DNA from 3 places in the Photorhabdus antumapuensis genome. Region 1 is predicted to be linked to each of the others. Evidence: predicted binding sites of a transcription regulator. Region 1 holds the regulator's gene; each other region holds the start of a gene.
What was found. The regulator CRP, encoded in region 1, controls carbon source genes, mostly activating them, when cyclic AMP is high. The targets are predictions, from matches to a motif close to ATGTGANNNNNNTCACAT.
Positions count from the first base shown of each region.

Region 2: adhE (bifunctional acetaldehyde-CoA/alcohol dehydrogenase) is a predicted target of CRP. The motif match lies at 2,893-2,910, and genes of this name have one in related genera.
Region 3: cdd (cytidine deaminase) is a predicted target of CRP. The motif match lies at 4,154-4,171, and genes of this name have one in related genera.

Region 1 is NZ_JAHZMK010000023.1:30,327-37,287, reverse strand. Features, by position in the region: gene yihA (ribosome biogenesis GTP-binding protein YihA/YsxC) at 1-296, opposite strand, end outside; gene ppiA (peptidylprolyl isomerase A) at 604-1,173, shown strand; gene KZ793_RS09505 (YcgJ family protein) at 1,273-1,623, opposite strand; gene KZ793_RS09500 (aminodeoxychorismate synthase component II) at 1,867-2,442, shown strand; gene argD (bifunctional acetylornithine/succinyldiaminopimelate transaminase) at 2,565-3,776, shown strand; gene crp (cAMP-activated global transcriptional regulator CRP) at 3,826-4,458, opposite strand; gene KZ793_RS09485 (OsmC family protein) at 4,780-5,187, shown strand; gene KZ793_RS09480 (phosphoribulokinase) at 5,312-6,181, opposite strand; gene KZ793_RS09475 (YheU family protein) at 6,200-6,418, opposite strand; gene KZ793_RS09470 (hydrolase) at 6,415-6,961, opposite strand, start outside.
Region 2 is NZ_JAHZMK010000036.1:22,574-29,534, forward strand. Features, by position in the region: gene KZ793_RS15030 (thymidine kinase) at 1-10, shown strand, start outside; gene adhE (bifunctional acetaldehyde-CoA/alcohol dehydrogenase) at 141-2,774, opposite strand; gene KZ793_RS15040 (YchE family NAAT transporter) at 3,186-3,830, shown strand; gene KZ793_RS15045 (ABC transporter substrate-binding protein) at 4,385-6,022, shown strand; gene oppA (oligopeptide ABC transporter substrate-binding protein OppA) at 6,161-6,961, shown strand, end outside.
Region 3 is NZ_JAHZMK010000015.1:77,308-84,268, forward strand. Features, by position in the region: gene yeiB (DUF418 domain-containing protein YeiB) at 1-449, shown strand, start outside; gene sanA (outer membrane permeability protein SanA) at 421-1,161, opposite strand; gene KZ793_RS06375 (NAD-dependent malic enzyme) at 1,303-3,000, opposite strand; gene cdd (cytidine deaminase) at 3,214-4,098, opposite strand; gene KZ793_RS06385 (CidB/LrgB family autolysis modulator) at 4,240-4,935, opposite strand; gene KZ793_RS06390 (CidA/LrgA family protein) at 4,938-5,366, opposite strand; gene metG (methionine--tRNA ligase) at 5,499-6,961, opposite strand, start outside.

The DNA.
Region 1 (6,961 bases):
TTTTGCCATTTACGTTTTATCTCTTCCGGTACTTCGGCATAGCCATAGCCGGGTAAGTCAACCAGACGAATACCTTCTTCTACTTCGAATAAATTGATGAGTTGTGTGCGGCCTGGTGTTTTACTGGTACGGGCGAGACTTTTCTGTTTCGTCAGGGCATTTAGCGCGCTGGATTTACCCGCGTTTGAACGGCCGGCAAACGCGACTTCAATGCCCATCTCTTGAGGCAGATGGCGAATATCAGGTGCGCTCGTGATAAAACGGGTCATATGATAGTTGTGGTTTTTGATGGTCAAAATGATTATCTCCCTGAGAAATGCACTGAATATATGCCAAAGGAGATTATACCGATAGCCACTGTTGGTTGACAGGATTAAAAATAATGACATATTTCTGATGGGTTGAACCGAACTTGTTATTTTGTTACCGATGACGATCCTGTTTGTGAAATAAAATCTAACCTGTTATTGAAAGGATAAATTTTTCTTCAAAGCACCCGTCGATTGATAGCGTAAATGTAGGTAAATATTGAGCACGATGTTGAAGAGATTATTAGAATTGATTCAGTTTGTGTTGTTGACCTTAATAATATAGGAACCCAGAATGTTTAAACGTATTTTAGTAGCCCTTGTAACTGCATGCTCTCTGAGCGCAATGGCGCCTCTGGCTTTGGCGGCGGGAGAAACTCATGTGAAGCTGACAACAACGGAGGGTAATATTGAACTGGAATTAAATAACCAGAAAGCTCCAATTACAACGAAAAACTTTATTGAATACGTCAATGAGGGTTATTACAACAATACAATCTTCCATCGGGTAATCCCTGGATTTATGGTGCAGGGTGGTGGTTTTACCAAAGATTTGCAGCAAAAAGCGACTAAAGCCGCTATTAAAAATGAGGCGGATAATGGACTGCGTAATTTACGTGGAACTATCTCTATGGCACGTACCGCTGATAAAGACAGCGCCACCAGTCAATTTTTTATTAATGTAGCGGATAATGCTTTCCTTGATCACGGTCAGCGTGACTTTGGCTATGCAGTATTTGGTAAAGTCGTAAAAGGTATGGATGTTGTGGATAAAATTTCTCAAGTTAAAACGGAAAACGTTGGCCCATATCAGAATGTACCGGTTAAACCAGTCGTTATTCTGTCTGCGGAGATTATTCCTTAATTTTTTCCTATTACTTTGGCTGTGGCAGTTTCTGGTCTTCCGGTTAACTTTCATCAGATTAACAAACTGGCCTGCATTAAATGGAGGCCAGTTTCACAGTTATTCATACATCTTTTGGGTAAATTTTTTATTTACTTCGGTTCGTGGATAATATCTGTCTTTGTAGCATTTCTTCTCTTTACTCTCACAGTGTACGCCGTTACTTAAAGTGTAAGATGAAAAGTCGACATCTTTTCCATCACCAAACTCTTTTTTCAGGTGTTCTACCGCTTTTTTGCCTAAATATCTTTCGGTTAATTTTAGCGATAGCCCTTGTTGATCAGAGCAATATTTTCCTTTTTTATCACAAACAACCCCTTTTTCTGGAAAGAAAATGTTGGCAGCTTTGTTAACAGCCAGAGTGGGGAAGGACAGCAAAAAAAGAGATGCTATAATCAGTTTTGTCTTCATAACAATTACCTTTACTTATTGAATATCAAAATAGGGCACATGTTTTGTAGGGTATGAGAGTAAGTTGATTGAGGAAAAAACAGCCATTGATTTTGTTGTACTATGCTACAAATATTGATGTGCTATGATAGCCGCCCCGTTGTCGCGAGGCCGTTTTACCTGGAGCCAGTTGTGCAGGATAAACAAATTGCAGGAGTGGCAGGGCAACAAATACAGCGATAAAAATGAGTAGGATAGACTCCTATGTTACTAATAATAGATAACTATGATTCTTTTACATATAACTTATATCAATATTTTTGTGAATTGGGTACAGATGTTTTAGTTAAGCGTAATGATGAATTGCAACTTGAAGATATTGAGAGATTGATGCCTACCCATTTGGTTATTTCCCCAGGCCCTTGTACCCCAAATGAAGCAGGCATTTCTCTGTCTGCGATTTCTCATTTTTCGGATAAGTTGCCGATTCTTGGTGTTTGTCTTGGACATCAGGCAATTGGGCAAGCGTTTGGTGCCCGCGTGGTAAAAGCCAGGGAAGTGATGCACGGAAAAACTTCTGCTATTCATCATAATCAGCAAGGTGTGTTCAAAGGGCTTAACCGGCCATTGACCGCGACTCGTTACCATTCATTGGTGATTGCCGCAGAGACGTTACCAGCCTCATTTGAAGTCACCGCATGGAGCCAGCATAATGGCAACGTCGATGAAATTATGGGCATTCGTCATCGCACTCTACCACTGGAAGGTGTGCAGTTCCATCCTGAAAGTATTCTCAGTGAGCAAGGTCACCAGTTACTAAGCAACTTTCTGAGATATTAACAGATACCGATAATTTCTTCATTTATCCATCTTTTTCATTTGCCCATCTTTGATTTTTTATGCATATTTGGTGATTATGTTTTCACTTCTGAATGGCGTGTATATAAAAAACGGGTGGGAAAATGAAGGAGCATACCGCAGTAGATAGAAATACATACGATCAAGTTATGTTGCCAATTTATTCACCAGCGCAGTTTATACCGGTGAGAGGGCAAGGTAGTCGTGTATGGGATCAGCATGGGAAAGAATATATTGATTTTGCGGGAGGGATTGCTGTTGTGGCTTTGGGTCATTGTCACCCCGCGTTGGTAGATGTTTTGAAGCAGCAAGGGGAGAAACTTTGGCATATCAGTAATATTTTCACCAATGAACCCGCTTTGATTCTGGCGCAGAAACTGATTGATGCGACTTTTGCTGAGCGGGTATTTTTTGCTAACTCAGGAGCGGAAGCGAATGAAGCAGCATTTAAACTAGCTCGCCACTATGCAATTACTCGTCACAGTCCTTATAAAACCAAAATTATCGCATTTCATCAGGGTTTTCATGGTCGAACCCTATTTACTGTCTCTGTGGGTGGTCAGCTAAAATATGCTGATGGTTTTGGGCCAAAACCTGCGGATATTATTCATGTACCTTTTAATGACTTAGATGCAGTGAAGGCCGTCATAGATGACCATACTTGTGCTGTTGTATTAGAACCGGTTCAGGGAGAAGGGGGAGTTATGCCGGCAGCACCGGCATTTATTCATGGGTTGCGTGAGCTTTGCGATAAGCATCAGGTGTTGTTGGTGTTTGATGAAGTGCAAAGTGGGATGGGACGTACTGGTAAGCTATTTTCTTATATGCATTATGACGTTACGCCGGACATTATTACCACGGCAAAAGCATTGGGAAATGGTTTCCCTATCAGCGCCATGTTGACGACAGAGAATATTGCTTCAGTGATGACGCCGGGAACTCATGGTACAACTTATGGCGGTAATCCATTGGCTTGTGCAGTTGCAAATGTTGCTTTTGATATTATTAATACACCAGCGGTTCTGGCGGGAGTTGAAAAACGCCATAATTTAATGGTGAATTTTCTGAATGATATCAATCAGAAATATTCGATATTTGGTGAAGTCCGAGGAAACGGTCTGCTGATTGGTGCGGAACTCAAAGCGCCATATCAGGGAAAAGCTAAAGATATTCTGCAACTGGCGGCTGAAAATGGCTTAATGTTGTTGAGTGCGGGTGGTGACGTATTGCGTTTCACGCCTTCGTTGATTATTAGTGAAGAAGAGATTGCTCAAGGAATGGAACGGTTGGAACTGGCAATTAACCAGTTGGTGTAATTAAGTATAAGAGAAATCAGCGCAATATAATGCGCTGATTAATCAGGAATTAACGGGTACCGTAAACAACAATTGTTTTGCCGTGTGCGGAGATCAAGTTTTGATCTTCTAGCATTTTCAGAATACGACCAACCGTTTCGCGGGAACAGCCAACAATCTGACCAATTTCCTGACGTGTGATTTTGATTTGCATCCCGTCAGGGTGGGTCATTGCATCTGGTTGTTTCGCCAGATTCAATAAAGTTTGGGCAATCCGGCCGGTAACATCCAGGAAAGCTAGATTACCGACTTTCTCAGAAGTTGTTTGCAAACGGTTTGCCATTTGGGCAGATAAACGCATCAAAATATCCGGGTTTACCTGAATCAGTTGACGGAATTTTTTATAGGAGATTTCAGCCACTTCACAGGCGCTTTTGGCCCGAACCCAGGCTGTACGCTCTTGCCCCTCTTCAAATAATCCAAGTTCACCAATGAAATCTCCCTGATTTAAATAGGAGAGGATCATCTCTTTGCCTTCTTCATCTTTAATCAAAACCGCAACAGAGCCTTTTACGATGTAGTAAAGCGTCTCTGCTTTTTCGCCTTGATGAATAAGCGTACTTTTAGATGGATATTTATGAATATGGCAGTGTGACAAAAACCATTCAAGAGTGGGGTCTGTTTGTGGCTTGCCGAGAACCATTCGCTTCATCCTCTGTTGTTATCGCTGCCTAAATAACACGAGAATCTAAAAGCTTCTCGTCAGGCTGGCTTATAAAGACACTAGCTTAACATATTAGTTTGTTGAAAAACCGACAGGTGAGGGTTTTATATAGGTTATCTGAAATTTGAACCTTAGGGTATTGATCTTAACCTATATATACCTGGCCCGCTTCTGTTTTTAACACAGGAAAAGGCTTCTGTCTTGTCTTGTGTTGTTTCAGCATAATAAACCGCTCATTAGATTGCCAGTTTAATACTGAAAGAGTAGGCTTGGATGCAAAGAGCGACTTAAGAGGTATTTATGCAAGCGCGGGTAAAATGGGTTGAAGGATTGTCTCTTTTGGGGGAGTCATCTTCCGGTCATCAGATCATGATGGATGGTAATGCCGGCGATAAGGCACCGAGCCCAATGGAAATGGTATTAATGGCAGCCGGTGGTTGCAGTACGATTGATGTAGTTTCTATTTTGCAGAAAGGCAGGTATGACATAAGAGATTGTGAAGTAAAGTTAACTTCCCGCCGTCGTGAAGAGACGCCACGCTTGTTTACTCATATTAATCTGCATTTTATTGTTACGGGTAAGGATTTAATAGATAAAGCGGTTGAACGTGCAGTCATGCTTTCCGCAGAAAAATATTGCTCTGTTGCGTTGATGTTGGGGAAATCAGTTGAAATTACCCACAGTTTTGAAGTTAAAGATATAGATTAAGATATTATTTCTTGATTAAAAAATAACATCAGGTAACTAATATTTCAGTTACCTGCTTTTTTAACTGAATAATATAAGATGCAAATTTAGCTACCAGATTTTCTAAATTTACCTCAGGCGCTGATTAACAAATCTTTTCCCCTTCCAGTAATCGCTGTACCAATGGCGTCATAATTAATTCCATTGCTAGTCCCATTTTTCCACCGGGGACCACGATGGTATTAATGCTTGAAACGAATGAGCCTTGTAACATTGCTAACAAGTATGGGAAATCAATTTGAGTCAGATCACGGAAGCGGATGACAATAAAACTTTCATCCAGTGATGGAATGGCTTTGGCTGAGAATGGATTGGATGTATCAACGGTAGGGACACGTTGGAAGTTGATATGTGTTCGCGAGAATTGTGGCGTAATGTAGTTAATATAATCATCCATAGAACGCACGACGGAATCCATCACAGCTTCCTGCGAGTGTCCTCGTTCTCCGGTATCGCGGACAAGTTTCTGTATCCATTCAAGGTTGACAATCGGCACGACTCCTACTAGCAGATCAACATGACTGGCAACATTATGTTGTGGTGTGACAACGCCACCGTGCAGACCTTCATAAAACAGCACATCGGTCTGCTTGGGTAAAGATTCCCACGGTGTAAATGTACCGGGGAGCTGGTTGTAAGGAACGGCATCGTCATAGGTATGAAGGTACTTCCGACGGCGGCCTTCACCGGTTTCACCATAATCAATCATGGTTTTTTCCAGCATGCCAAAATCATTGGCTTCTGGCCCAAAATAACTGATATGCCTTCCTTGCTCTTTGGCTTTACGGATTGCGGCATCCATTTCAGGGCGGGTGTAACGGTGGAAACTATCTCCTTCTATCTGCGCTGCACTGATGTTAAGTTGCTGGAAAATCTTACGGAAAGCTAAACTAGTGGTGGTTGTTCCGGCACCGCTGGAGCCGGTAATGGCAATAATCGGATGTTTGGCAGACATTCAGTAAACTCCATAATGTTAAGAATGGAACATTTTTTTTGGCACAATATTGATACTCTCATGCAGTTCAGACCACACCAGCATAACATCTCCCCGTTCCAATTGATGGCGTATGTCTGCGACTTTCTGCTCAAGCGATTTTTCATCTTCGCCATAGTCAGTGCCTTCCCGGAGGACAAAGCTCTCTATCAAATTTAGCAGAGTTTCTGGTTCCAGTTGTTGCCACGGAATAATCATTGTGGTTGCTCCAGATAAGATGACAGCCAATTTGGGATGCGTTGTTCCAGCCACATTTGTGGCTTCTTCAATGAACCACTGACAAAGCCGACATGTCCACCATATTCTGTCATTTGGTATTCAATATTTTTGGGTAACATTTTGAGATCAGGGACAACTTCCGGTGCCATAAAGGGATCGTCTTTAGCATGGATAATCAGTAGTGGCACGGTAATATCAGGCAGACGCGGCAGAGCACTACATTGGCGGTAATAGTCCGCTGCATTTTTAAAACCGTGGATTTTTGCGGTCACAATTTCGTCAAATTCCCGAATGTGTTTCAATCTTTTTACCTGAGACAAATTAATGGGGAGTGAACCGGGGTAGCGTAACAATTTGCGGGTGGCATTACGTTTCAGGCTATTAAGTAAATAGCGTTCATAAACCTGAGAAAATCCTTTTTCTATCCGCAGGGAACAGGCTTCCAGCATCAGAGGAGCGGAAACAATAACGGCAGCGTTGATCCGGGCATCTGTTTTTTCTTCTGCCAGATAGCAGGCCAGC
Region 2 (6,961 bases), on a different contig from region 1:
TAGCGTGTAATGGATAGACTTTTTGTGAAGCGGTCGGATGCTCTGTTTGAGAGTTTGTATTAAGAATAGGGCAGCGGTAAGTTAAAGGGCGCTGATATCAGCACCCTTAAGTGGTATTTAATCAATTAATAAATTTGTTCTTACCGGCTTTCTTCTGTCGTAACAGTTTCTGTGAATTCGCGTCCATAGTATGAATCCAACAGCAATTGTTTCAGCTCAGAAATCAGCGGGTAGCGTGGGTTAGCACCGGTACATTGGTCATCGAAGGCATCTTCGGATAACTTATCAATTTTTGCCAGGAAGTCAGCTTCTTGAACTCCCGCTTCACGGATAGATGTCGGGATACCTAGCTCAGACTTGAGCTCTTTCAGCCAGGCTAACAGTTTTTCAATTTTTGTGACAGTATGGTCACCAGTAGCAGATAAACCGAGATGATCGGCAATTTCAGCGTAACGACGGCGGGCTTGTGGGCGATCATATTGACTGAATGCAGTCTGTTTGGTTGGATTATCATTAGCGTTATAGCGAATAACATTACAAATCAGCAATGCGTTAGCCAGTCCATGCGGGATATGGAACTCAGAACCCAGTTTATGCGCCATAGAGTGACATACCCCCAAGAAGGCATTAGCAAATGCAATCCCTGCAATAGTTGCCGCATTATGAACCCGTTCACGGGCAACTGGGTTAGTGGCCCCTTCATGATAGCTGGTTGGGAGGAACTCTTTCAGTAGTTTTAGCGCTTGCAGTGCTTGTCCGTCAGAGTATTCGTTTGCCAGAACTGATACATAAGCTTCCAAAGCGTGGGTAATGGCATCTAGTCCACCAAAAGCACAGAGTGATTTCGGCATATCCATGACTAGATTGGCATCAACGATAGCGATATTAGGTGTCAATTCATAATCAGCCAGTGGATATTTCTGACCGGTTGCATCATCAGTGACAACCGCAAATGGTGTCACTTCAGAACCTGTACCGGAAGTTGTGGTAATGGCTACCATTTTCGCTTTAACCCCCATTTTGGGGAATCTATAGATGCGTTTACGGATATCCATAAACCGTAGAGCTAGCTCTTCGAAATGAGTTTCAGGGTGTTCATACATCACCCACATAATTTTGGCCGCATCCATTGGGGAGCCTCCCCCTAGGGCAATAATGATGTCCGGTTTGAATGAGTGCATTTGTTCCGCACCCTTACGAACAGTGCTTAGGGTGGGGTCTGCTTCAACTTCAAAGAAAACTTCTGTTTCTATCCCGTGGGATTTCAGCACATCAGTGACTTGATCAGCATAACCATGATTAAATAAGAACCGATCTGTTACGATAAAAGCGCGTTTTGCACCATCGGTTGCAACTTCTGCTAACGCCACAGGCAGGGAGCCGCGACGGAAGTAAATTGATTTCGGAAGTTTATGCCACAGCATATTTTCTGCTCTTTTCGCCACGGTTTTGGTATTGATGAGATGTTTGGGCCCTACATTTTCAGAGATGGAGTTTCCTCCCCAAGAGCCGCAACCTAGTGTCAGAGATGGAGCAAGTTTGAAGTTGTAGAGATCACCGATACCGCCCTGAGAAGCAGGGGTATTCACTAGAATACGGGCTGTTTTCATTTTATCGCCGAAATACTTGATTCGTGCCGCTTGATTGTCCTGATCGGTATACAAGCAGGAAGTGTGACCAATTCCGCCCATTTCAACCAATTTTTCTGCCTTTTCTACGGCATCTTCAAAGCTATTACCACGATACATAGCGAGCAATGGAGACAGTTTTTCGTGAGCAAAGGGTTCTGCTTCATCAATCAAACTCACTTCTCCAATCAAGATTTTGGTCCTTTCAGGAACATTAATGCCTGCCATTTCAGCAATTTTTGTTGCAGATTGACCAACAATTTCTGCATTTAGACTGCCGTTTTTCAGAATGATATCTTGAACAGCTTTCAGTTCCTTGCCTTGTAACAGATAACCGCCATGAGTAAAGAAACGTTTACGCACCTGATCATAAACGGCATCCACCACGATAACGGATTGTTCTGAAGCGCAGATGACGCCGTTGTCAAAGGTTTTGGACATCAGAATAGATGCAACAGCACGTTTAATATCAGCTGATTCATCAATGACAACCGGGGTGTTACCGGCACCGACGCCGATTGCGGGCTTACCAGAGCTGTATGCCGCTTTTACCATACCTGGACCACCGGTCGCCAGGATTAGATTGATGTCCTGGTGGTGCATCAATGCATTGGAAAGCTCAACGGAGGGTTCATCAATCCAGCCAATAATATCTTTTGGCGCACCAGCCGCGACCGCAGCCCTCAGAACCAATTCTGCTGCTTTGGTTGTTGCTTTTTTGGCGCGTGGGTGGGGTGAGAGAATAATGCCGTTACGGGTTTTTAGGCTGATGAGGGCCTTGAAAATAGCGGTAGATGTTGGGTTGGTGGTTGGCACGATACCGCAGATTAAGCCAATAGGCTCAGCGATAGTGATGGTGCCGAATGTTTTGTCTTCAGACAAAATGCCGCAGGTTTTATCATCTTTATAAGCGTTATAGATATATTCGGAAGCAAAGTGGTTTTTGATTACTTTGTCTTCGACAATGCCCATACCGGATTCTGCTACGGCTAATTTTGCTAAAGGGATACGTGCATCTGCCGCTGCAAGGGCCGCGGCGCGGAAGATTTTGTCAACTTGCTCCTGAGAAAAATTAGCAAATTCACGTTGTGCTTTTTTTACCCTGGCAACCAGTTCGTTCAGTTCAGTAACATGAGTTACAGTCATAAAGAAGTACTCCTGAAAAATATTAAAAATCTTTTAATATCAATGAATAAGTATTTTTTAGACTATTTAGCTTGGTGATTTTTTGGTAACTACAGGTTATCATTTGGTATTAAATATATATTGATCTTAATCACATAAATTCCAAAGCTGACTCCTTTCAGCTTGGGTCAGTGATAATTATTATTGATTGGGCTGTAAATAGCGTTAAGAGGTTGAATTTTTAATCTAATGGAAATATCGGGTTAACAACTTGTTATATAAGATATTTTAAATTAAAAAATGCGTTGTGGTCGATGGAAAATCGAACTTTGCCAGTATAAAGTGAAGAAAAAATTAAGTTTTCTATTATTTTAGGGAGAGCGATCATGAGAATATTTTTAATAACACAGCGTGACTCAATAGAGGTTTTTTGTGGGTGACTTACTGCTGGATCTGCCTGGTTACATTAAGTTTTTTGTTGGGCTGTTTGCACTGGTCAATCCTGTTGGTATTTTGCCAGTTTTTATCAGTATGACTCATTACCAAGCTCAATCGGTTCGTAATAGAACTAACTTTATTGCCAATATTTCTGTTGCCATCATTTTATGGACATCTTTGCTGTTAGGTGACTCGATACTGCGTATGTTTGGCATTTCCATTGATTCTTTTCGTATTGCCGGTGGGATTTTGGTTGTGACCATCGCGATGTCGATGATTAACGGTAAACTTGGAGAGGATAAACAGAATAAGCAGGAAAAATCAGAAACAGCCATTAGAGAAAGTGTTGGTGTTGTGCCGCTGGCATTGCCGTTAATGGCAGGTCCCGGTGCAATCAGTTCTTGTATTGTCTGGAGTTCTCGTTATCAGGGATGGCAGAATTTTATTGGGTTGGTGCTTACCAGCGCGTTGTTTGCTTTTTGCTGTTGGTTATTATTTCGAGCTGCACCTTTAGTCGTCAAATATCTTGGGCAAACAGGTATTAACGTTATCACCCGAATTATGGGACTGCTATTGATGTCTTTGGGAATTGAACTGATTGTGACAGGGATCAGAGCGCTATTCCCAGGGTTGCTTTGATATGATTTACGATAAAAGGTGTTAGCTTTCTTTCAAGTGAAACTACAAATTATAATATTCTTATCATTTTTATTATAAAGCCTATTTCATAGGCTTTTCTCACTTCTTTTACCGGTACTTCCTGAATTTTATACAAATAACCCAATATTTTTCTAAATTATTCTTTCCTGTTAGTTCAATGTGTAACTGGTTGCTTCCACCACTGTTTTGTGATGAATGTAGGTTTTTAATTTGCATTGATTGCAATTTGTTAAAATTATGTTTATTTTCATCTTTGGTCTAGCTTTGTTTACTATTTTAGTGAAGTTTTAAGTTGATAATGCTATATGTATCAATTGCTTATAATAAATTTTGGGATATTTTATCAATTAATGTAATAAGTCGTACTAAGTTGTTTGTAAGGATGATTTTTGCAATATGAGAGCGATATTTTAACAATTGATATGATAAGTTGCCTTTAATATTTAATCCGTTACTTTGGGCTAAATAATGTGAAGATACCGGACTTGATTGGATATGTGGAATGAACTGGTCCATCAAACTGGAGGTAAAAAATGAAGATCAAACAATTAAAATTACATAAGTTTATTTCCTGTATATTTTTATTATCAGCGTTTCCTGTTACAGCCGTGTCTGCCGCTGAACTTCCAGATGGTGTAAAACTTGCGGATAAACAGCAGATTATTATTAATAATGGCGCAGAAGTTGCTTCGCTTGATCCACATAAAGTCGAAGGTGTACCAGAATCCAACATTATTCTTAATCTCCTGGAAGGGTTGGTGAGTACAGGCTCCGAGGGAGAGGTTGTGCCAGGCGTTGCGACCCATTGGGAAAATCAGGATTACAAGGTATGGACTTTTTATCTGCGTGATAATGCTAAATGGAGTGATGGAACACCCGTCACTGCACATGATTTTGTGTATAGCTGGCAACGTTTGTCTGATCCACATGTGGGTTCACCTTATGCCAGCTATCTTCAATATGCTTATGTTGAAAACATTGATGATGTTCTGAAAGGTAAAAAATCACCTGACCAGTTGGGGGTTAAAGCGCTGGATGATCATCGTTTGCAGGTGACTCTGACACATCCCGTGCCTTATTTCGTCAATATGCTCAGTCATACGGCAATGAAACCAGTGAAAAAGGATTTGGTCGAAAAATTGGGTAATAAATGGACGCTGCCAGAAAATTATGTGGGTAATGGGGCGTATTTGTTGAAAGAGTGGGTGGTGAATGAGCGGATTGTGATTGAACGTAATCCACAATACTGGAATAGCGGCAAAACAATTATTGAGCAAGCAACGCTTTTACCCCTTCAATCCGAAACCAGCGGTGTTAACCGCTACCGTAGTGGGGAAATAAATATCACCAATAGTGCTATCCCTCCGGATCTGTATCGGAAAATGAAAAAAGAGATCCCTGATCAGATGCGCGTCAGCCCTTATCTCTGTACGTTCTATTACGAAATTAACAATAATAAACCCCCGTTTACTGATGTAAGAGTCCGTGAGGCTGTCAAGTTAACTCTCGACAGAGATATTATTGCGGGGAAAATTATGGGGCAGGGGCAAGTACCGGCCTATGGTTTTACGCCAACGTTTATCGGAGGTGGTGATTTTGCTAAACCTGAGTGGGCTGGCTGGACACAGGAACAGCGCAATAAGCGTGCCAGAGAATTACTGGCGCAGGCGGGTTTTAATCAGGCGAATCCACTGAAGTTCACATTGCTGTACAACACATCTGATCAAAATAAACAGCAAGCTATTGCCGCCGCTTCCATGTGGAAAAAGAATCTGGGAGCCGATGTGATTTTACAGAATCAGGAATGGAAAACCTCTCTCGAAAGTCGTCATCAAGGGAATTATGAGGTGACCAGAGCAACTTGGTGCGCGGATTACAATGAACCTACTGCGTTTTTAAATATGTTGCTTTCTCATAGCAGTAATAACACGACTTTCTACCAGAATAAAAACTTCGATAGCTATCTGGAGCAGGCGTTAGTCGCTAAAAATGCGGCCGCGCGTAAGAAATTATACCAACAAGCCGAGTTGCAACTGGATAAAGACTCGGTGCTGATTCCCGTTTATTACCGGGTGAGTGTACGGCTTGTTAGCCCATCAGTGGGAGGGTTTTCAGGGAAAGACCCATTGGATTATATGGATATTAAGCGACTGTATATGATAAAAAATTAGACAGTCGCTTTATTCGAAAGAGTTACTGAGACCCTGCAAACAAAATCGTTCCTTTTGTATGCAGGTGGTAATCCACCCCTTATTTCTGGGCCGTCGGTTGATAACGAATTTGACGGTATAAAATTGGAGTAGAAAAAGATGATAAACACAACGAAAAAGAGACTACTTACTGTCAGCATCAGCGCTGCACTGAGTATGGTAATGGCAAGTCAGGTCTTGGCTGCAAAAGTGCCTGATGGTGTTCAATTAGCTGATAAACAGGTTTTAGTCCGTAATAACGGCTCTGAACCACAATCGCTGGACCCGCATAAGATTGAAGGCGTGCCAGAATCACATTTGGCACGTGATTTGTTTGAAGGTGTCGTCATCGTTGGTCCGAATGGCGAAATTTTGCCAGGTTCTGCGACCCGTTGGGAAAATAAAGACTTCACCGTCTGGACATTCCATATACGTAAAGATGCTAAGTGGTCTAATGGTGATCCTGTCACTGCGCATGATTTTGTTTACAGTTGGCAGCGTCTGGCTGATCCTAATACTGCTTCTCCCTATGAAAGTTACCTCCAGTATGCCCATATCACCAATATTGATGACATCATCGGTGGTAAAAAGAAACCAGATACTTTGGGTGTAAAGGCGCTGGATGACTATACATTGCAGCTTACATTGAGCGAAGCGGTTCCTTATCTACCAAGACTTTTGGCTCACTCTTCAATGTCGCCGGTTCATAAAGCTACGGTAGAAAAGTATGGTGAGAAATGGACTCAGCCACAGAATTTTGTCGGTAATGGTGCTTTCAAACTGAAAAACTGGGTGGTCAACGAACGTATTGTGATGGAACGTAGCTCGACATATTGGGATAACAAAAATACGGTTATTGATCAGGTCACTTTCCTGCCAATTTCCTCAGAAGTAACAGATGTAAACCGTTATCGCAGCGGT
Region 3 (6,961 bases), on a different contig from region 1:
GAAATGTGGCGCTATTGCTGATACCTCTTAGTATTGCTGTTCAGATATTCTCTGTGGTGTTCCAATATACCCATAATTGGGATTACTTTTGGTCAGGTATTGTCGGTTATATCCTTGCTGAGTTGGTAACGCCATTTCAGGCGCTGGGGTATATGGCTTTAATCTATGGTTTCTGGCCGGTCATTTCATGCTGGCGAATTAATTACTGGCTCAATCAGGTTGGGCGAATGGCGATGAGTAATTACTTGCTACAAACCTTAATTTGCACCCTGCTGTTTTATAACCTTGGGTTTTTTGGTCAATTTAGTCGTTTAGAATTACTTGCATTTATTCTTCCTATTTGGGCAGTGAATATTCTTTTTTCATGCTGGTGGTTACGCCGTTACCCACAAGGGCCAGTGGAACAGCGGTGGCGTGATATCACGGCGGTGTTGGCCCGGTCCGCTTAAGCTGGGTTTTGTCCATTTCCCACAATTCTTCTGGGGTTACGGCGGGGTAATCAGTCATACCTTTTGGGACCTTATGTGGAGCAGGAATGGGGATCAATGGGCCCAAGAAACGAGGTTCACGTTTCAGAATATAAAGATCAGTCAGAGCGCCAAGGCGGGCAATGATTTCGCGTAATCGAACAGTAATCATATTCTTAGGTGTCGAAACCGCATAACACTGAGCGGTAATTCCCATATGCATAGCGATAAATAGGGCTCGTTCGCAATGAAATCGTTGAGTGATGATCGTAAAGTCATTGGTGTTAAAAACCTTCCGGGTTCTGACTATTGAGTCAAGTGTTCTGAAACCCGCAAAATCCAGTACGATATTTGCAGCAGGAATACCCGCTTTTACCAAATCTCTGCGCATAGTGACTGGTTCGTTATAACTTTGCTGAGCATTGTCGCCACTCAGGAGCAAATATTTGATTTTGTCGCTGTTATAAGCATTAATGGCTCCCTGAATACGGTACATATAGTACTGATTTGGTGCGCCAGAGAGGTAATATTTAGCAGTACCAAGTACTATACCCACTTCACGTTCAGGAAGTTGTTTGAGATCATCAAAGACATAGGGGGCTGTTTTCCAACTCATCCAGCGGTCAAGTGCAATAGCTGTCAGTATCAGCATCCCTGTGATGAATAACAGACTAGTTATCAGGCGCTTCCACATGCTTTTGCCTTATACACATTAATGACTGAATTTGTTAAAGGCTACTTTACCTGAAATTGCGAAGCAAGTTTTCTCTGTAAGAAAAAAGCTTGCGAGTAAAAGAGAACTAACAAGCTTTTTAGGTATTTTTAGTGATAAAAATCAGAATGAAGTACGTTTGTACACGCGGTATTCAGGTTTCCAGAAGTTGCGTTCAATGGCTTCATCCAGCGCTCTATCTGAGGTAACAGTCGCAACGCCCTGTATTTGTGCTTCTTTGGCGACTTGTTTAGCAATTTTGCGTGACACTTGCTGAATATCATCGATAAGTGGCAGCAACGGACCTTGACCTTCTTGAGCTAAGGGTGAGCAATCCGCCAGTGTTCGGCTTGCTGCCATCAACATACCGTCAGTAACCAGTTTGGCCCCTGATGCAATGACACCCAGACCAATGCCGGGGAAGATATAGGCATTGTTACATTGAGCGATCGGATATTCCTGATCTTTATATTTTACTGGATTAAATGGACTACCTGTTGCAACCAGGGCGGCACCATCCGTCCAGTTGATGATATCTTCGGGACGGGCTTCAACACGGGAAGTTGGATTCGATAATGGCATGACGATTGGACGTTCACAATGTTTATGCATCTCACGGATGATCTCTTCTGTAAACAAACCTGCCTGACCTGAAACACCAATCAATACCGTCGGTTTAGCATTACGGACAACATCAAGCAGCGAGATTGAATCGCTGTTTACATCCCATTTAGTCAATGAGTCGCTTTTCTGCACCAGCTTGTTCTGGAAATCCAATAGGTTTGGCAGCTTGTCTGTCAATAAACCGAAACGGTCAACCATGAAAATACGGGCCCGAGCCTGTTCTTCACTTAAACCTTCTGATTTCATCTGGGCGACGATCTGTTCTGCAATGCCGCAACCAGCAGAACCGGCTCCAAGGAAAGTAACTGTTTGATCTTTCAATTGACGGCCTGCGGCGCGACTAGCGGCAATTAAGCTACCTAACGTAACGGCGGCGGTTCCCTGAATATCATCATTAAAGCAACAGACCTCGTGGCGATAGCGATTAAGCAAAGGCATGGCATTTTTTTGTGCGAAATCTTCAAATTGCAGCAGTACATTTGGCCAGCGGCGTTTAACCGCCTGAATAAATTCATCTACGAATTCATCATACTCTTCACCGGTGATACGCGGGTGACGCCAGCCCATATATAACGGGTCATTCAGGCGTTGCGGGTTGTTGGTGCCTACATCCAGGACGACTGGCAGTGTATAAGCCGGGCTGATACCACCGCAGGAGGTATACAAGGAGAGCTTACCGATAGGAATACCCATCCCGCCAATGCCTTGATCACCTAAACCGAGGATACGTTCACCATCGGTAACAACGATAACTTTTACATTTTGTTTGGTCGCATTTTGCAGCATGTCATCAATATGTGTTTTGTTTGGATATGAGATGAACAGGCCACGGGCACGGCGGTAAATATCGGAAAAGTGCTCACAAGCTTCACCGACGGTTGGGGTGTAGATGATCGGCATCATTTCGTTCAAATGCGCATCCAGCAGGCGGTAGAACAGGGTTTCGTTAGTGTCCTGAATATTTCGCAGATAAATGTGCTTATCTGCATCATTTTTGAAATCAAGATATTGCCGATAGGCACGTTCAGCTTGTTCTTCGATGGTTTCGACCGCCTCCGGTAATAAACCGTGAAGATTAAAGTTGCTGCGTTCTTCATCAGTGAAAGCGCTGCCTTTATTCAGCAGGGGGAATTCCAACAGAATGGGGCCAGCATAGGGAATATATAGTGGACGTTTACTTTCGTGTTCCAGTTCCATGAATCTTACTCTTTGAACTAAATGGATAAATAAGGTTAGATAGATCCTAAGAGATAGGAAAAATATGTACAGTAAATGTTACTTAATTAGAGGTATCATGAGCCAAAATGAGAGATAACATCCAAGTTTGGCTAATAAACTGTTACGGTAATTGTTTTTTACAGCGGAAAACCCTCTATCTGCATAGAGGGAAAAATGAATTTTCCACTGAATTCAGAAAGTGTAGTAATCAAATTTGCTGCAACCGAGCGCAGCAAGTATAGATTGAGTCGCACTCCGTTGTGATAAATCGCTGTGTTTTCCCTCAACCAACACCGCTCTTTCGATAGCCAGGCAATCACCACCAGAAATATTCATCAGAATCAGCGCTGCTTGTAATGGGGGTAAGCTTGGGTTAAATGCGGCATTTTCTGCATAACGTCCAGGATAAATTTTTCCATCTTTTCCCAGAAGTGCGGTACCACTGTAGGAATTACTGTATGGGGCATAGCTCTGGTTTGCTGCATCTAATGCTGTTAGTACTAATTTATCCGTGGTTTCTAGTTTATAACCATGATTGACCGGGTCCATCAACAAAGTTGTGATGCCCAGATCGTTTGGGCCAAAGGAATCCGGCAGATAATGATCTAATGTTGAAGGTGTCTGCTTTGGCAGATGAATCTCTAATTGTGTACCACTATTAAGTTCATTCATAAATTGACGGCAGTGGCCGCACGGAGAGTAATTCACAGTAACGGATGCCAGTTTCTTCTCGCCCAATAACCAAGCGTGAGTAATCGCACATTGTTCAGCATGAATCGTTTGCTGTAGTGGTACGCCAGCAAATTCCATATTAGCGCCAAAATAGAGGTTTCCGCTTTCACCACGGGCAATTGCACCAACATTAAAATGTGATATCGGTGTCAGAGAACATGCCGCTGCGAGTGGCAATAAGGCGATAGCCAAGGTGTCATCGTCAAAACCGCAGGCTTTCTTAATAGATTCAGCCTGATCAGCAGTGAGCATGGCAGGAAAGTCGTTGTTTCCTGCGTAAGGTAAAAGTGCATCCTGTAGTTTAGATGGCAGCTGTACCCATATAGGGTGAAAACGAGCTTGCATAGCGTGATCTCCGAATTAACTTAAGATCATTCTAAGTTGTCTGATGAGATTTGTAATGTGATAAATATCATATAGATGATGAGATTTATGTAATTTAAGTTGGTAATCGAGCGATTATTATCAAATTTCCTAACAGATAAACTAGCTAAATAGGTATAGCAGCACCGGGAATACAAACGGGGCGGTTAGTGAAGTAATGATACCGCAGGTCATCAATGCCAATGAGCTGTATGCGCCTTCAACAAAATTGACTTCTGCACAGCGGGCAGTACCTAAAGCATGTGATGCCGTTCCCATTGCCAAACCGCGGGATGCTTTGGTTTTTACCTGTAAGAAATCGAACAGATTATGACCAAATATTGCCCCAAGAATGCCAACAAAAATGACGCAAGCAGCACTGATTGCAGGAATACCGCCAATGGCATCTGCTACTGCCATTGCTATTGGTGTTGTGACGGATTTAGGCAGTATCGAAGCGGCCATTTCAGGCGTTGCGCCCATCCACAAAGCAATAGCCGTGCCTGTCACCATAGCGGCAATACTGCCGATAAAACAGATGCTAATAATGGATTTCCATTGGGCACGGATCTGGTGTAGCTGCTCATATAGAGGAAATGCCAGCGCAACTACGGCGGGTTGAAGTAGATCATTCAGAATTCGGCTGCCGGCAAAATAGTGCTCATAAGGCGTGTGGGTTATTAACAATATTGGAATAAGGACGGCAATAGAAACCAATAAGGGGTTCAGAATGGGAATTTTGCATCGTAGTGAAAGTTTTCTTGCGGTGTAAAATACAATCAATGTTAATGGTAATGACCACCAAATGTGACTTAACATTTTTATTTCTCTTGTTTCTGTTGTTCACTCTTAATTTCTGATGCGGAGCCCATAATCGGGCGTTCACGATGAACATAATGGGAACTGTGAGCAACGATAATCATAACAATTGCGGTACTGATCAGGCATGAAAAAACAATCGGAATTATCTGTTGGCTGAGTTGATCGTAATAATTCATCACGCCCACACCGATAGGCAGAAACAGCAAGGTCATATTTTTTAGTAACAGACTACAGCCCGGTTTTGCCCAATGAGCAGGAATGAGCTGGAAAGCTAATAAAACGAACAAGATCAACATGCCGATAATACTGCCGGGAATAATGATGGGTAATAGGGCAGAGATGGCATTACCTGCCAGCAAACACAAATAAATCAAAATAAATGCTCGCAGGTACTGCCAACCAATAATCAGTACTTCACGAAACGACATCACAAAATTCCTAATTCCGGTGAGGAATTCATCATACAATTAACCTTGGGAATGTGCCATAGATCACATTCAAAAAAAGCGGGGACCATTGCTGATCCCCGTGGGTAAAATATCAATGAAATAAATTGACTGTTATTTCACTTGCATACCGGGTTGGGCGCCACTGTCTGGGCTGAGTAAGAAGATATCTTTTCCACCAGGTCCGGCCGCCATAACCATACCTTCCGAAATACCAAAGCGCATTTTGCGTGGTGCCAGGTTGGCAACCATGATGGTTAAACGGCCTTCCAGCGCTTTTGGATCAGGATAACTGGAGCGGATACCAGAAAATACCTGGCGGGTTTCGCCACCAAGATCCAGCATCAGTTTCAGCAACTTATCTGAGCCTTCAACAAAATCAGCCTGTTTAATAAGGGCTACGCGCATATCAACTTTGGCAAAATCATCAAAGGTGATCGTGTCCTGAATTGGATCTTCTGCTAGTGGACCGCTGACTTTTTGTGGTGCGTTGATGCTCTCTTTAGATGCCGCAACCATAGCGTCCACTTTATCCATATCAATGCGATTGAACAGGGCCTTAAAGGCAGAAACTTGATGATCCAGCAGCGGTTGTTCAATACCATGCCAGGTGAGTTCGGTATTCAGGAAAGCTTCTGTACGTTCTGCCAGACTTGGCAAAACGGGTTTCAGGAAAGTCATCAAAACGCGGAACAGGTTGATGCCCATTGAACAGATGGCTTGAAGATCCGCATCACGGCCTTCTTCTTTTGCCACCACCCACGGCGCTTGTTCATCCACATAACGGTTTGCCAAATCAGCCAGTGCCATGATTTCACGGACTGCTTTACTGAATTCGCGGTTATTAAACTCTTCTTCAATCACCTTTGCCCCATCAATAAACTGTTGGTAAAGCGCCGGATCAGCCAGTTTATCCGCCAGCTTGCCGTTAAATCGTTTATTAATGAAGCCTGCATTACGGGAGGCCAGGTTAACAACTTTATTAACGATATCGCTGTTAACACGCTGAATAAAATCTTCCAGATTCAGATCGATATCATCAATGCGAGAAGAGAGTTTGGCTGCATAGTAATAACGCAGGCAGTCTGCATCCAGATGGTCCAAATAAGTGCTGGCTTTAATAAAAGTACCGCGGGATTTGGACATTTTCGCACCATTGACGGTGACATAGCCGTGAACAAACAGATTGGTTGGCTTACGGTAACCGCTGCCTTCCAGCATGGCAGGCCAGAACAGGCTGTGGAAATAAACAATGTCTTTACCGATAAAATGATAAAGATCAGCGGTGGAGTCTTTTGCCCAGAACTCATCAAAGCTCAGATTTCCACGTTTATCACATAGGTTTTGGAAAGAGCCCATATAGCCGATAGGGGCATCCAGCCAGACATAGAAATATTTGCCCGGCGCATCAGGAACTTCAAAGCCGAAATAGGGGGCATCACGGGTGATATCCCACTGTTGTAAACCGGATTCAAACCATTCCTGCATTTTGTTAGCAACTTGTTCCTGTAATGCACCGGAGCGGGTCCATGCTTGCAACATGTTACTGAATGCAGGCAGATCGAAGAAGAAGTGCT